DNA from 3 places in the Variovorax sp. YR752 genome. Region 2 is predicted to be linked to each of the others. Evidence: predicted binding sites of a transcription regulator. Region 2 holds the regulator's gene; each other region holds the start of a gene.
What was found. Region 2 encodes sigma-54, which starts transcription at its own class of promoters, with help from an activator protein. Its sites were predicted from a motif close to TGGCANGNAANCTGCTTT; they were not measured.
Positions count from the first base shown of each region.

Region 1: nifE (nitrogenase iron-molybdenum cofactor biosynthesis protein NifE) is a predicted target of sigma-54. The motif match lies at 1,577-1,594, and genes of this name have one in related genera.
Region 3: AAG801_RS11300 (pilin) is a predicted target of sigma-54. The motif match lies at 1,272-1,289, and genes of this name have one in related genera.

Region 1 is NZ_CALRZC010000053.1:1,203-4,459, reverse strand. It holds gene nifN (nitrogenase iron-molybdenum cofactor biosynthesis protein NifN) at 1-120, opposite strand, end outside; gene nifE (nitrogenase iron-molybdenum cofactor biosynthesis protein NifE) at 122-1,546, opposite strand; gene AAG801_RS14725 (class III extradiol dioxygenase family protein) at 1,696-2,535, opposite strand; gene AAG801_RS14720 (protocatechuate 4,5-dioxygenase subunit alpha) at 2,548-2,889, opposite strand; gene AAG801_RS14715 (LysR family transcriptional regulator) at 2,973-3,257, shown strand, end outside.
Region 2 is NZ_CALRZC010000070.1:31,411-34,667, forward strand. It holds gene AAG801_RS17995 (phospholipase D family protein) at 1-712, opposite strand, end outside; gene rpoN (RNA polymerase factor sigma-54) at 723-2,315, opposite strand; gene lptB (LPS export ABC transporter ATP-binding protein) at 2,333-3,130, opposite strand; gene lptA (lipopolysaccharide transport periplasmic protein LptA) at 3,127-3,257, opposite strand, start outside.
Region 3 is NZ_CALRZC010000036.1:11,423-14,679, forward strand. It holds gene AAG801_RS11290 (adenylate/guanylate cyclase domain-containing protein) at 1-311, shown strand, start outside; gene AAG801_RS11295 (3',5'-cyclic-nucleotide phosphodiesterase) at 341-1,144, shown strand; gene AAG801_RS11300 (pilin) at 1,346-1,870, shown strand; gene tfpZ (TfpX/TfpZ family type IV pilin accessory protein) at 1,975-2,709, shown strand; gene AAG801_RS11310 (hypothetical protein) at 3,012-3,257, opposite strand, start outside.

The sequences.
Region 1 (3,257 bases), on a different contig from region 2:
GCCGTGCATCATCGGCATGCACGACTCCAGCCCCATGAACGCATAGCTCGCGCCCAACGGCTGGCTCATCTTCAGCGGATTGACGGCACAGGCCTTCTTCGATTCGGTGACGAGGGCCATGTCAGGCCTCCGCTGCGAGCAAAGGATCCACGCGTTCCCAAGGCGCCGCCGCCCGCACCTGCTCCCACACGGGGTTGAACAGCGCCTTGTCGATCTCGGCCACCATCGTGACCATGCCCTCGTAGCCGGCAAAGGCGTGGTGGCGCTCCTGGTTGATGTCCATCCAGGGCATGCGCGCCTTCAGCGCGACGAACTGGCTGCGCCCGCCGCTGAGCATGATGTCGGCCTTGGCGTCGCGCAGCATCGCGTACATCTCGCGCGGCGTCATGTCGTCGATCATGTGCGCGCTGTCATCGGCGCTCAGGCCCATGATCTCCTTGATCTTCTCCTTGTCTTCCTTGGTGCTCTTCTTCGTGCTCGTGCCCACCACCTGCAGCCCGGCCTCCTGCAAGGCGGAGACCACCGACCAGCTCTTCACCCCGCCGGTGATCAGCAGCACCTTCTTGCCGGCGAGCCGCTCGCGGTAGGCGCGGATGCGCTCCCAGGCACGCGCCTCCTCGGCGGCGATCAGCGCCTCGGCGCGGTCACGCAGTTCGGCCGGCGCGCCGCGCTCGACAAGCAGCCGCGCGATCTCGCGCAGCGTGGTGCTCATGTCGCTGATGCCGTAGAACGAACCCTCGAAGTACGGGATGCCCCAGCGCTGCTGCATGCGCGTGGCGACGTTGATCATCGACTTGCTGCACACCATCATGTTGGCGCGCGCACGGTGGGCGGAGGCGATCTCGCGGTAGCGCCCGTCACCGGAGATGCACGACTGCACGCGCACGCCCAGTGCATCGAGCAGCGGCTTGACCTGCCAGAGCTCGCCCGACAGGTTGTACTCGCCGATGATGTTGATGTCGTACGGCGTCGTGAACTCGGGCTCGATCGTGCCGATCACATGGTCGAGCAGCGCCTCGGCACCGAGCTTGTTGCCCAGGTTCTTCGGCCCCGCGAAGCCGGGCGAGTTGACCGGGATGACCGGCGTGCCGAACTTCGCCGAAGCGCGCTGGCAGACCGCCTCGACGTCGTCGCCGATCATCGCCGTCACGCAGGTCTGGTAGACGAACACCGCCGGCGGGTTGACCTTCTCGACGATCTCGCGGATCGCCTTGAACAGGCGCTTCTCGCCGCCGTAGACGACGTCGAACTCGTTGATGTCGGTGGTGAAGCCGCTGCGGTAGGTGCTCGCGCCGCTGGACGCGCTGTGCCGGTTGTCCCAGCTGTTGCCCTCGCAGGCGATCGGCCCGTGCACCAGGTGCGCCACGTCGACGATCGGCTGCAGCGCGATCTTCGCGCCATCGAAGGCGCAGCCGCCGGCCGCGGCGCCCGGCGTGAGCTGCTTGGTGCAGCCCTTCTTGCGCTCCTTGTCCGACTTCTTCTGGTTGATGTCGCAGCCGGGCTCGTCGAAGACCTGGGCGATCTTGGCGTTGAGCGATGCAGTCATGCGGGCCTCCCGTGGCGGTTGGCAGGCTGCATTGCAGAAACGATGCCACCATGGGCCAGCGGCCCAAACCCTGATGAATCAAGGACTTGGGCCGCTGCGGCCGCACCCGCCGCGTTGGCGGATTTGCGACAAAGCGAACGACGCGCGGCTCAGGCCGCCGGCGCCATCACCATCAGGCCGGAGGCCGTGTTGGAGATGGGGATGTGGTAGTTCCGGTGCACGCTCGTCGCGCGCTCGCCCAGCGCCGCACGCGCGGCCAGCCACATCAGCAGTTCCACGCCCTGCGTGCCGGCCTTCTCCACCAGTTGCGTCGAGTCGAACTGCGTGGCCCAGCGCGGGTCGTGCAGCAGGCTCTCCATGAAGGCGAGGTCGAAGTCCTTGTTGATGAAGCCGGCTCGCTCACCGTCGAGCTGGTGCGAGAGGCCGCCGGTGCCGAGCACCACGACGCGCGCGTCGCTCTTCCAGGCCCGTACCGCACGGCCGACGGCTTCGCCCAGCGCGTAGCAGCGCCTGGCCGACGGCAACGGGAACTGCACGGTGTTGATGCACACCGGCACCACCTTCACCGGCCAGGCCTGCGAGGGGTACATCAGCGCCATCGGCAGCGTGAAGGCGTGATCGACCTCCATCTCCTGGCAGCTGACCACGTCGAACTCGTCGGCCACCAGCGATTCGATCAGGTGCCACGAGAGATCCTGCTCGCCCTGGAAGGCCGGCACCTGCGGGATGCCCCAGCCTTCGTCGGCGTTGCGGTACTCGGGCGCCGCACCGATCGCGAAGGTGGGCATCTTGTCGAGGAAGAAGTTCAGTCCGTGATCGTTGTAGAAGACCACCGCCACGTCCGGCTTGACGCTGTCGAGCCAGCGGTGCACCGGCGGCCAGCCGTCGAAGAAGGGCTTCCAGTACGGATCGGCCTGCAGGTTCCTGGCGATCGCGCGCCCGATGGCAGGCACGTGCGAGGTGGTGATGGCGCCGACGATGTTGGCCATGATGCGTCTCCCTCACTGCTGGGCGTAGGCCGCCAGCTTGGCCTTGAACGCATCCTTGGTCATGCCGGTCTGCTGGGCGCCGAGGTCCTGCACGTCCAGGCCGAAGATGCCGGCGAACTTGGCCAGGTAGTAGACGTTGCCGCCGGCGGCGATCAGCTGCAGCACGTTGCGCGCAGCGATCGCCTCGCGTTGCTGCGCGTTCAGGCCGAAGCGGGCGCAGTAGCCCTCCTCGTCGGCCGCGAAGGCGTCGCGGTTGGCCTTGTCGTTGAACGAGTAGCACATCTTGTTCAGCGCATAGCCCTTGCGCGCCTGTCCGCCATCGAACAGCGTCGTGCCGGGGATGTCGTAGCTCATGCCTGTCTCCTGGTCTCGTGTTGACGAAGGTCAGTATCGAAAAGACCTCTCATGCGATAAAGCGATGTCTCTTCATGTGACTCATGAGCGACTTCGATCATTTGGATCTGGACGGGCACGGCCTGCAGCTGCTGCTCGCGGTGCACGAGGAAGGCTCGATCACGCACGCCGCGCGGCGGCTCGGCCTGACGCAGTCGGCGGTCAGCCACGCGCTCGACAAGCTGCGCGCCATCACCGGCGATGCGCTGTTCGTGCGCGCGGGCCGCGGCATCGTGGCCACCGCACAGGCCGAGGCGCTGGCACATCGGGCGCGCGCGCTGCTCGACGAGATGCGCGCGTTCAGCCATGCCGCCGGCTTCGCGCCGGCG
Region 2 (3,257 bases):
GGCGCACGTGCGGGCTGTTCCAGTACTGGTCGAACAGCACGCCCAGGCGCGGGATCAATGCGCCCGTGACGAAGGTGTCGAGATCGATGAAGTTCTGGCCCGAGGTGCGGCGGAAGTACTGGTTGCCGATGTTGCGCCCGCCCGCCACCGCCATCGCGCCGTCGGCGATGAAGAGCTTGTTGTGCATGCGGCGATTGACGCGGCTGAAATCGAACAGCGAAGCGGTGAAGCGCCTGAGCAGGCTGCCGCGCCCGGCCGGGAACGGATTGAACAGGCGCAGCTCGACGTTCGGCGTGGCAGCCAGGCCGAGCAGCAGCTCGTCTTCGCCGGACGTGTACAGGTCGTCCATCAGCAGGCGCACGCGCACGCCGCGCTGGGCCGCGTCGCGCAGGGTGCGCAGCAGGTAGCGGCCGGTCTCGTCGTTCTCGATCTGGTAGTACTGCACGTCGAGCGTGCGCTGCGCGCGGCGCGCGAGCTGCAGCCGCGTGTCGAAGGCGAAGTCGCCGCCGGGCATGAGGCGAAAGCCGCTGAGGTCGGGGTCGGGCTGCGAGGCCAGCGCGATCTTGCCGAGCGCAGTGTCGGCCGAGACGGCGATGGCCTGGGTGGGCGCGCGCGGCGCTTCGTCGGGCAGCGTGGCGCAGCCGGTGAACAGCAACACGGTTGCGATGACGACAACCCAATGCCCACAGCGCGACAGCAGGCGATGGGTCATCGTGGGCTTTCTACAGGGCCTTGCGCAGGTTGGCGGGCGCGATGCGCAGCGCCTCGCGGTACTTGGCCACGGTGCGGCGCGCGCACTCGATGCCCTGCTCCTTCAGCATCTCGGAAATCTGGCTGTCCGACAGCGGCTTCTTGATGCTCTCGGAACTCACGAACTGCTTGATGAGCGCGCGCACCGCAGTGCTCGACGCGTTGCCGCCGGTCTCGGTGCCCAGCGCCGAGCCGAAGAAGTACTTGAGCTCGACCGTGCCAAAGGGCGTCGACATGTACTTGGCCGTGGTCACGCGCGAGATGGTCGATTCGTGCAGGCCCAGTTCGTCGGCAATCTCGCGCAGCACCAGTGGGCGCATGGCCAGCTCGCCGTGCACGAAGTAGCTCTTCTGCCGCTCGACGATGGCGTTGCTCACGCGCAGGATGGTGTCGAAGCGCTGCTGGATGTTCTTGATGAACCAGCGCGCCTCCTGCAGCCGCTGCGACAGCGCCTGGCTGCCCTCGCCCTTGTGCGCCTTGAGCGCGCCGGCGTAGATGTCGTGCACGCGCAGGCGCGGCATGACCTCGGGGTTCAGCATGACGCGGAACTTGATGTTGGTGCCGCGGCCCGTCTTGGTGACGATCACGTCGGGCACGACGATGTTGCGCTCGACGTCCACGAAGCGGCGGCCCGGCTTGGGCTCCAGGCGCGCAATGATCTGCAGCGCCGAGCGCACCAGCTCTTCGTTGGTGCGCGTGAGCGTGGCCAGGCGCTTGAAGTCGCGCCGCGCGAGCAGCTCCATCGGCTGCTTGCAGATCGCGATGGCGGTCTTGCGGATGAGCGCTTCGGCCTCGGTCTCGTCTTCGTTCGCGAGCGCCTTCAGCTGGATGCTCAGGCATTCGCCGAGGTCGCGCGCGCCGACGCCGACGGGCTCCAGGCTCTGCAGCAGGCCGAGCGCCACCTGGAAGTGGTGCACCAGGTCGTCGAACTGGTCGTTGTCGTCGCCTGCCAGGCCCGAGGCCAATGCGGGCAGCGAGTCTTCGAGGTAGCCGTCGTCGTTGAGCGATTCGATCAGGAAGCGCAGCGCGGCGCAGTCGTTTTCGTTGAGCCGCAGGGTCAGCGCCTGGCGGTGCAGGAACGACTGCAGCGACTCCTGGCTGCGCGCAAGTTCGGTGGCGTCGGCACGTTCGTCGTCGCCGAGGTTGTTCTGGCGTGCGGGCGCATCGCTGCCCCACTCGCTGTCGTCGGGCGCCATCTCGACGGTGCCGTCGCCTTCCCAGTCGGGCTCGCGCTCGGTGATCTCGGCGGCGGGGCCGTCGGAGTCGGGGGTCGAGGTGGTTTCGCTCGAAGTGGTCGTCGCGCTGGAGGCCGGCACCGGGGCGAAATCGCCCTCGCCGGTGTCACCGCCATCGTCGCGCGGCACGGGCGTGTCGACAGCATCGAGCCCGAACTCCTCGCGCGCGGCTTCTTCCGCGGTGCGTTCGAGGAACGGGTTCTCGTCCAGCATCTGCTCCACCTCCTGGCTCAGTTCGAGCGTGGAAAGTTGGAGCAGGCGAATGGACTGCTGCAGCTGCGGCGTGAGCGCCAGATGCTGCGAGACGCGAAGGGACAGCCCTTGCTTCATGAGGACGCGCCCCTCCCTTACATGCGGAAGTGCTCGCCCAGGTACACCCTGCGTACCTCGGCGTTGTCGACGATCTCCGAGGGTGTGCCTTGTGCCAGCACGTGCCCGTCGCTGATGATGAACGCGTGATCGCAGATGCCCAGCGTTTCACGCACGTTGTGGTCGGTGATGAGCACGCCGATGCCGCGCTCTTTCAGGAAACTGATGATCCGCTGGATCTCGATCACGGCAATCGGGTCGATGCCGGCGAAGGGCTCGTCCAGCAGGATGAAGCGCGGCTGCGTGGCCAGCGCGCGTGCGATCTCGACGCGGCGGCGCTCGCCGCCCGACAGCGCGAGCGCAGGCGAATCGCGCAGGTGGTCCACGCGCAGGTCGGACAGCAGGTCGGCCAGTCGCTCTTCGGTGGCCTGCTTCGACAACGGCACCATGCGGCCGTTGGCGTCGGGCTCGCGCTGCAGCTCGAGCACGGCACGCACGTTTTCCTCGACCGTGAGCTTGCGGAAGATCGAGGCTTCCTGCGGCAGGTAGCTCAGGCCCATGCGCGCGCGGCGGTGAATGGGCATGTGGGCGATGGGCTCGCCGTCGATGGTGATCTCACCAGCGTCGGCGCGCACCAGCCCGACGATCATGTAGAACGAGGTGGTCTTGCCCGCGCCGTTGGGGCCGAGCAGTCCGACGACTTCGCCCTTCTGCACATCGAGCGAGACGTCTTTCACGACCGTGCGGCTGCCGTAGCTCTTCTTGAGGCCGCGCGCCACGAGGCGGCTGCCGGGGACGCCGTCGGCGGTCGTCTGGGTTCCTGCGGTTTCGATCACTTGCGCCCTTCCCCTTCGGGGCTGCCGCCCAGCGTGGTGCTCGGGCGCAGCCCCGCGCCAGGCGCGGGGGTGGGTGCCAGAGCCGCGGGCTTCTTGCCGCCGGCTGCCGGTGCGGAGCCGCCCGCCG
Region 3 (3,257 bases), on a different contig from region 2:
TCGTCTGGCAGGAGCTCGACAGCGTGCGCGTCAAGGGCAAGGCCCAGGCCGTCGCCATCTACACCCCGCTTTCGGCGCAGGCCGGCGCCGAGGCGCAGGACACCACGCGGCAGCAACTCGACCGATGGAGCCAGGTGCTCGCCGCCTACCGCCGCCAGGATTGGGCGCTGGGCCGAAACTTGCTGGCTCCCCTGCTCGCCGCGGATGCCAAAAAAGTCCTTTACCAGCTCTATGCCCAGCGTTTAGCCTCGATGGCGCTACGCCCGCAAGACCCGGACTGGGACGGCGCCACCCGGTTCGACACCAAATAATGTCAGACGCACACAAGAGGTCTTCCACCATGCAGGTACGCGTGCTGGGTTGCTCGGGCGCCATCGCCAAGGACTGCCGCACCACCTCGTTCCTGGTCGATGCGGACCTGCTCGTGGACGCCGGTACAGGCGTCGGCGATCTCACCCTCGACGAGATGGCCGCCATCGACGACGTGGTGCTCACCCATTCGCACCTCGACCACATCGCCGCCCTGCCCCTTATGCTCGACGCCGTCGGCAGCCGCCGCACCCGGCCGCTGCGCGTGCATGCATTGGCCGCCACCATCGACGCGCTGCGGGCGCATGTGTTCAACAACGTCATCTGGCCGAATTTCGAGCGCATTCCCAGCCCCGAATCGCCCTTCGTGAGCTTTCACGAGATCACGGTCGGGCAACGCCTCGCGCTGGGAAGCGGCGCCCCCAAGATGATCGAAGTGCTGCCGGCAGTCCACACCGTGCCGGCCTGCGGCTTCGCCATACGCCGGGCCGAAGGCGGCGCCCACTGGGTCTTCAGCGGCGACACCGAACGCAACCCGCCCTTCTGGGAGCGCATCAACGCGATCGACGTGGCGATGCTGGTCATCGAGACCGCCTTCAGCTCCCGCGAGGAAGCCCTGGCCGAACGCAGCCTGCACCTGTCGCCGGTGGCGCTGGCGCACGAGCTGGCGCAGATCGATCCGGGCAAGCAGTACCCGATCTACATCACCCACACCAAGCCCGCAGAGACCGAAGAAATCATGAGCCAGATCGAGATGCTGGCGGGGCGCGAGGTGGCCGGATTGGCGCAGCGGGACATCCGCTGGCTCAAGGCGAACGGGGTGCTGACCTTCTGACAGAGCCCGGTCGGGCATGACAAATTTGTCGACACAATTGGCATCTGAGTGCGAGTTGTGTCACATCATGTAACCAACTTGTGACCAAAGACGGCCCGATCGAGGGCTGCAGGGTGGGGAAGCCGGGTGGCACGGATGCTGCGGAAGTTACCCCGCTCCGGGCTGGTTCCCGGGCTTTACAAACCAACCTGGAGTTAATGAATGAACCGTCGTTCTATCGCACGCAATGTGCAAAAGGGTTTCACCCTGATCGAGTTGATGATCGTTGTGGCGATCATCGGTATCTTGGCCGCTGTGGCTCTGCCGGCGTATCAGGACTACACAGTGCGTGCTCGAGTATCTGAAGGTCTCGTTGGTGCCGGTGCCGCCAAAGTACACGTCGCAGACATTCTTTCGTCCGGTCAAGACAGTACGAACGGCTACTCTTCCAATTTCAATGCCCCCTCGGCATCTCAAAACGTGACGTCTATCGTCATCGCGGCAGTGACTGGTCAAACGACCATCACATACACCGCCCGTGCAGGCAATGGTACTTTGGTGCTCGTTCCCTACACTGGCGTTGCTGGCGCTGTTTCCGCTCTGCCCGATGCCACGGCTGCATTTACTCCCCCCGCAGATGCGATCCAGTGGCAGTGCCATTCGGATACCGTTGCGACGGTAGTCTCTCCGGCAGTTACCGCAGCAGCTACTCTGCCTGTGCGCTTTGCACCCGCAGCTTGCCGTTGATTGGTTGACTGATATAAGAAGAGCGCTTCGGCGCTCTTTTTTTTACTTTAAATTCATTGGAAAAATTGAAGTGTGGTTTTAATTTTGAAGATGGCTGAGGCTTCATGAGAAATAGGATTCTGGCATTTGGAATTCATGTTGCCCTTTCGGCATTTCTGGCGGCCAGCGCCATGGCCGTTGTTTATCTTATTTGGTACCCCTCTCCGTTAGCGGAGGCTGTGGGTGTGGGTAAGATTTTTTTGCTTCTCATTGCTATTGATGTGGTGATTGGCCCTCTTCTGACTTTTATTGTTTTCCGGCCAAACAAAAAAAGTCTCAAATTGGATCTTGCTTGTATTCTTGTTTTGCAGATGGGCGCTTTTTCCTACGGGTTTCATGCAATAGCTATTTCGCGACCCGCATGGATTGTTTTTAGCGTCGATCGATTTGATGTCGGACAGGCTAATGAGCTGGAAGGAAGATTTTTAAAAATTGCTAGCCCGGAATTTAGAAGCATCCCCTGGGGCGGGCCACGATGGGTCGCTTCATTAATTCCAAGTGATAGGGAAAAGCGCAATCAACTGATTCTGGAGTCGACGACTGGCGGAGCTGATCTGGCTCAACGTCCCGATTTGTATGTGCCAATGGAGCAGGTGACTCCAGAGGTCATAATGAAATCTCGTCCATTGAGTGAACTGCTCCAACTTAATGATTCCGAAGCGTATGCGGTTGCTTTGGAGAAGTGGCCAGAAGCCAATGCTTGGCTTCCTCTTGTGGCAAAAAACAAGGCGATGGCAGTGCTGATGAAGAAAGAGCTTGGGACGCCACTAGCAATTGTGAATCTGAAACCTTGGAGGTAAATGCATAAAATTTATGCATTGAAGAATAGGGGTCAGAAAATAGAGGGGCAGAATTCAATTTCCAGCTGCGTCATTTTGGTGCAAAGGCTCGGCTCGTTTCGGAGCGCCGACGCGCAGGCGCTCATCGACAATGCGGTCTTCAGCCGTCGATTCCGAATCCGCCAGATGCGCCCCAAGCCCTGCAAATCTCCCCAGTGAAGTCGGCCCGCATTGACGCGGCCGCAGAAGTGCTTCAACACCCTGATCCGCCAGAACGAGAAGGCCCGCCAGACGCTGGCGGCGTGGCATGACGGCATCGGCACCTACCGCCAGGCCCACGTGCAGGTGGTGCTGCCGCTGGAAGACGAACTGCTGGCCGCGCGCAGGCAATGGGTGTTCGCGCTGGACGAACTACTGGGCCAGCCGCGCGGATGGCCCAAACCGATCGCGAGACACCGCGTGAACTGGTGTGCGACGCCGCAGGCGAGTTGCTGCATGCGCGTGACGGTGACGACGATGGTGATGACGAAGAACTCAAGGTGCTGTTCGCCCGGCACGCCGAGATCGAC